2 regions of the Prevotella sp. Rep29 genome follow, and region 2 is predicted to be linked to the other one. Evidence: riboswitches for the same ligand, from Rfam matches in the RefSeq annotation. Region 2 holds a riboswitch; the other holds the start of a gene.
What was found. Region 2 has a riboswitch for cobalamin ahead of GRF55_RS03310 (TonB-dependent siderophore receptor). Riboswitches for the same ligand answer to the same signal wherever they lie in the genome.
Positions count from the first base shown of each region.

Region 1 (3,142 bases), 450 kb from region 2:
ATACAGGTAGTGGTTGTTCATCCACTGGTCGTAGTGGTGTCCGCCGTAGGGGAATATGTTTCCGACGTATCCGCTCTTGATGACGTCGTAGCCGTTGTCGTGTGCGAACTTGTAGGCTTCCTGCAGCTGTCGCTCGTAGTTGATAATCGACGATGATGTCTCGTGGTGCATCATCAGTTTGATGCCTTTCTCGTTGGCGTATGCCTGCAACGCTTTGACATCGAAGTCGGGATAGGATTGTGTGAAACTGAAGTTGTGGTATTTCTGCCACAGGTCTTCCCATCCTTGGTTCCATCCTTCTACGAGGAGCTGGTCGAACCCGTGCCGGGCTGCAAAGTCGATGTAGCGTCTGACGTTGTCGTTGTTGGCGGCATGTCTGCCTGTGGGCTTGAGTTTCGTGTAGTCGGTCTCTCCGAGTCTTATCGCCTGGTAGTCGGCATAGTTCCATGTGGCTGCTCCGGTCATCATTTCCCACCATACGCCCATGTATTTGACGGGATGAATCCACGATGTGTCTTCCAGTTTGCATGGTTCGTTGAGGTTGAGTATCAGGTTGGATGCGAGCATCTTCCGCGCATCATCCACCACCATGACGGTTCTCCATGGCGTGGTATAGGGGCAGCGTATGAATCCTTTCCTGCCTTTGGAGTCAGGTGTGAGGATGGATTTGAGCACCATCCGTCGGTCGTCGAGTGTGAGGTGCATGGCGGAGTAGTCGATGAGTGCTGCCTCGTGGATATTGATGTAGAGTCCGTCGTCGGTCTTCATCAGCAGGGAGGTCTGTGTGCTGGGTGCGGGAATGGCTGACTGTGATGCGTTTTCCGTACGTGCCTTGTCTTCGAGCGACCGTATTTCCGACAGTCGCGAGATGGTGTATTCATACTCGTCGGTGTCGTAGTCGCCGGGAATCCAGTAGGCGGTATGGTCGGCTGTCATGGCAAACTCGGTGTGTTCCTCCTTGATGATGACGTTGTCGAGGTTGTCGTGTCGCGGCAGTTCGTAGCGGAAGCCGATGCCTTCGTCATAGACACGGAAGCGGATGATGATGTGTCGTTTGAGTGCCGGCTGGCTGACGGTGACAGCCATCTCGTTGTAGTGGTTGCGGATGTCTTTGTTCTCGCCCCATACGGGTTGCCATGTCTCGTCGAACGAGCTCTTCTGCACACGTTCCATCCGGAATCCTTCCATCAGGCTGGGCCAGTTGATGAGTTCCAGACCGAGCGAGGAGGGGAGGACGACCTGCCGGTTTTTGTAGAGCAGTTCGTATTTGAGTACGCCATTGTCAACGTGGAACTTTAGCAGCATATTCCCGTCGGGAGAAGTGATTTCTTCTGCGGCGAGGAGAAACGGGAAAACCAATAATGTGAGGAGGATGTTTTTTCTCATTTGCTTTTTTCTTTTTAGGGTCTTTAAGGACTTTAAGGTCCTTAGGGTCTTTTATGACTTTGCAAAGGTAGTGGTTTTCTTTCGTTTTGCAAAAGAAACGCGGCTTTTTGTTGGCTTTTTGATGGGTTATTTGTAAAAAATCATGTCAAAAAGAGAATGTGCGTCTCGATTTTTTGTGAAAAATATTTGGAGGGTATTGAAATAATCCATATCTTTGTAGCGTGAATTTGGTTCACGGATGGAAACAGACGTGATGAAAAGGGAATCAGGTGTGAAACCTGAACAGTGCCCGCTGCTGTAAGCTCATTGTGTCATCGACTGAAAAGCCACTGTCCAACTGACGGGAAGGTGCCGGTGATTGAGTAAGTCAGAAGACCTGCCGGTTCATTTGTTTTGGAAATCCCCGGGGCTTGGGATGGATGAAAGAGTTCAGTAGTCTTGGCTTGGAAAACGGTAGAAGAACGGTGTATGCTGTTTGACGGTTGTCTATGGTATAAGATGAAAATCTTTCGGAATTTATTAACACATTATTTATATTATAGTATTATGGAAATGAAGACAGCTTTTGCCGGTACACTTGAATCCGGTGATGTTCTGATTCAGATTGTGCCCACCGAAGAGGCTGGGTTGAAAATCAATCTTGACAGTACGGTTGCCTATCAGTTTGGCGACCAAATTAAGAAAGTCATTGCCGATACCCTCAAGGATTTAGGCATAGAAAACGCCATGGTCAATGCGACGGACAAGGGTGCACTCGACTGCACGATACGTGCCCGTGTGACTGCGGCTGCCGTTCGTGCGACGGGTAAGGATGTTTGGAAAGATTAAAAATAAAAAACAAAATAAGATTATGCAAAGGTTAAGAAGAACAATGATGTTTGTTCCAGGTAACAACCCCGCCATGATGCAGGATGCCTTTATCTATGCACCCGACTCCATCATGCTCGACCTGGAAGACTCAGTGACCATGGCAGAGAAAGATGCTGCCCGTCTGCTGGTGTACAATGCGCTGAAAACCATCGACTACGGAGACACGGAGATGGTGGTGCGTATCAATCCACTGAACACTCCGTACGGAAAGAAAGACGTTGAGGCGATGGTGAAAGCCGGTGTTCACGTCATCCGTATGCCGAAAACCGAAACGGCAGACGAGGTGCGCGAGGTGGAACAGGAGATTGAAAAAATCGAAACCGAACTGGGATGTGTGGGCAGAACAAAGATTATGGCTGCCATTGAGAGCGCTCTGGGTATCGTCAATGCCTACGATATCGCCATCGCTTCAAAGCGTATGATGGGTATTGCGCTCGGTGCGGAAGACTACTGCGCCAACCTGAAGACGCAGCGCACACCGGGCGGTGCGGAGCTGCTGCTGGCACGCGAGACCATCGTTGTGGCGGCAAGGGCTGCCGGAATCGACGCACTGGATACCGTCTATTCGAATCTCAACGATATGGAAACCTTCCGTAAGGAGGTGGAACTGATTAAGACGTTGGGCTTTGACGGTAAGTCGATCATCAATCCACGTCAGATAGAAATCGTAAACGAAGTGTTTGCACCGAAAGAGAAGGATATTGAGAAAGCACAAACTATACTCGCTGCCATCAAGGAGGCAGAGAAGCGCGGTTCGGGCGTGATTGCCGTGAACGGAAAGATGGTCGATCGGCCTGTGGTGCTCAGGGCACAACGCACGATAGACCTTGCCATTGCATCGGGTATTTTATCAAAGGAGGACGTAGAATGAATAGCATAAAAGACA
Region 1 is NZ_CP047159.1:1,228,550-1,231,691, forward strand. It holds gene GRF55_RS05180 (glycoside hydrolase family 97 protein) at 1-1,386, opposite strand, end outside; cobalamin riboswitch at 1,598-1,785, shown strand; gene citD (citrate lyase acyl carrier protein) at 1,933-2,214, shown strand; gene citE (citrate (pro-3S)-lyase subunit beta) at 2,237-3,127, shown strand; gene citF (citrate lyase subunit alpha) at 3,124-3,142, shown strand, end outside.
Region 1: linked by a shared signal. The riboswitch ahead of citD (citrate lyase acyl carrier protein) and the one ahead of GRF55_RS03310 (TonB-dependent siderophore receptor) in region 2 are both predicted to bind cobalamin.

Region 2 (3,142 bases):
TTGGCAGACAGCAAAAGGCGATGGCTACCTCCTAATTCTTTAATGCCTTTCAGCGTAAGGTCTACCCCATAGGCATTGACTTTATCTACGTTTACACATGTCCAAACGAACATATTATATGGCACAGCAACAATCATATCTCTAATGCGATTATAATATCCGTCTGCCGACACTTGCACATAATCGCCCTTACCGATGCGTTTGCCGTAGGTTGCTCCAAGATTCAGCTGCCATGTTGACTCTGCCTGCAGGTCTGTACTGCCATAATGATAATAGTAACTTTCGTTGAATGTCGGCACTCGGAAGATATTTTTATAGGAGATACGGACAAAGAAGTCTTCACTCTCGAAAGGCTTATAAGAGAGTGACAGCGAGGGGGATAACCTGCGCATATTACGGGCATGATATCCTCCGTTACGATCGCCGTTGAGATAAAGCGAATAGAGAATGCGCGCCAAGACCGTCAACTGCTTTCCGCCATACTTTGCTGTAGCACTTTGCAGTATTCCGTGTCGATAAGGGCGGCCGACAATCGTGCGCCATGAACTACCACTAAGATTATTAAATATGTAGTCTGCTGAATAGTCGAAGACCCAGTTTCCTCTGGGTGCATATAGAAAGCTGACAGAGGTATATGCCTCTCGCTGCCAATAATCTGCGTCGTTCACTCCACCTGCCATCAATGCATCCCGATAGACGGAGCCTACCCAATTGAACTTGCCAATCCATTTCAACGAAAATTTGTCTGCCCAGTGTGTAAGGTAGTGCAGTTGTGCGAAGAAGTTGCGGTCGTGGAGGCGCTCTTTGCTGATGTTGGTGTAATAACGCACCTGTCCTGGCAACTGACGGTTGTTATCGTAATAATACAGTTTTCCGCTCAGCCTGTTCCACTTATTCAGATTCCAAATAAAATCCACCTCTCCATGTCCGCTGTTCATCCGGCTGTTTGTCCGGTGCTCTTTTGTCACAAGTGTGACATTCCTGAGTGTAAACGGATAGTCGTTTTCGGCATACGTGTATTCGCCCGTCAGTGAGAGGGCGAAGTTTTTCGAAAAGCTTTGCTCGTAACGCACAAACGGACTCACATATCCGAAGGAGCCGAATTTCAGCTGAATGGTGAGATGCGGTCGGCGGTCGGCGGTCGGTGGTGAGATGGTCTTGACGTTCAGCACCGAGGTCGTGCTTACCTGTCGTGCCGGAATGAAAATGTCATCGTTGTCGCCGATGACGAGCGACAACTCATCCACATTTTCCAATGAATAGCGCGACAAGTCTATCTCGCCACTCTGACACTCACTGAGCATCACACCGTCGTAGCTTACCCCCGTGTGCTTCGAGCCGAATCCACGCACGGAGACGGTTTTCATTCCTCCCGCCCCTCCGTAATCACGCAGGGTGATGCCCGGAAGCCGATGAAGCGCATCAGCGATATCGGTCACACCTGCCGACAGGAACTCGCCCCGTCCGAGGATATGCAATGGGGCTGTGCTCGACAACACCTTTCGCTGTCGAGTCTCCAACACGAGCACCTCATCCAGGTCGTGGACGGAAGCTATCACCGTGTCGCTCTTTTCGGTCTGCGCATGAGCATGGAGTGCTATGCACAGGCATGTTGCTGCCAACAAAAACTTTTTCGGTTTCATGATATTTTCGTTGCAATCTTTTCCGCGAGACGCATAGAAACATGATACACGACAAGGCAGGTCTTCTGACTTTCCTCAGTCTGTCTCGCCTTCCCAACAACATGCAGTGGCATTCATGAAACAGACCTCTTAAATGAGGATTACAGCAGCGGGACTGTACGGGATTCTCACCCGATTCCCTATTAATCACAATAACGTGAACCGTTGTCGCGGTGCAAAGGTAATACAAATCGAGCGCAGAACAAAATAAATTCATTTATTTTTTATGCCGAGATGCAGTTTACCTTCTGTAAATTCCGAAAAAGAGAAAAATGAAAGGAGAATTTCCTACCCTCTATTTACTTAAGTCCAAACCGACCTGAACGCCTGTTCGTACCCCCCATTCCGACACTGCATAAACATACAGTTGAGGACGCATAAATATGCAGTTGAACTTTCACTTTCCAAAAGTGCCACTTTTAGCTTGCAAAAGTTCCCCTTTCAGCTCCTAAAAGTGCCACTTTTGGAGTGCGAAAGTGGCACTTTTGGAAAGCCCATTCTAACGTATTGAAATTCAGGAGTTTGCAAAACGCACCCAAATCACCCTACTATTGCATAAATATACGGTTGCGGCGGGATGCTAACCGAATTGACCGAGACAACAAACAACAACTATTTTCGCGTTAAAACCACTTAAATTTGCATTAATAAAATCTTTTGAATGCTGTTTTTTTGCTCAACTCGGGCAAAATAATTACCTTTGCCGCCATGATACTCAATCAGTATGATTGAGCATCGCGGATTGAGAAATGACTAATGGCGAATATAAACGATGAAGAGAAACAATATTATTTTAGGGATTCTTGGCGTGCTGCTCGTCGGGGCGGTTGCATTCCTTGGTGTCAGCCTCAAGCGGGAGCGGGATGCGAATGAGGACATGCGCGAACTGGCTGCGCTCGACAAGAAGGAGATGGAAAACGAGTACCAGCAGTTTGCTGACCAATATAGCGAGATGAAGACGAGAATCAACAACGACTCCATCATCGCACAGCTGACCGAAGAACAGCTGAAGACGCAACGGCTGCTGGCTGAGCTCAAGAAAGTAAAGAGCGACGACGCCCGCGAGATTACCCGCCTGAAAAAAGAGCTCGCCACCGTGCGCGAGGTTCTGAGAAGCTATGTGCTGGAAATTGATTCTCTGAACAGACTGAACCAGAAACTGCAAGCGACCAACGAGGAGTTGCGCGTAAGCAACGAAGAGGCTACACGGAAGATTGAGGGACTGAGCAGCGAACGAATCTCATTGACGGAAAAAGTGGCGATTGCCGCACAGCTTGATGCCACGGATATCAATCTGACTGCGAAAAACAAACGAGGCAAGACGACGAAAGAAATCAGCAAAGCCAAAACATTGCAGCTGAACTTCCGCATCGCAAAGAACGTGACAGCAACCACTGGACTGCGAACGCTATATGTCCGCATCATGACTCCTGCCGGAAACATACTGGGAGGTAGCGGCT
Region 2 is NZ_CP047159.1:778,217-781,358, reverse strand. It holds gene GRF55_RS03310 (TonB-dependent siderophore receptor) at 1-1,643, opposite strand, end outside; cobalamin riboswitch at 1,681-1,864, opposite strand; gene GRF55_RS03305 (hypothetical protein) at 2,455-3,142, shown strand, end outside.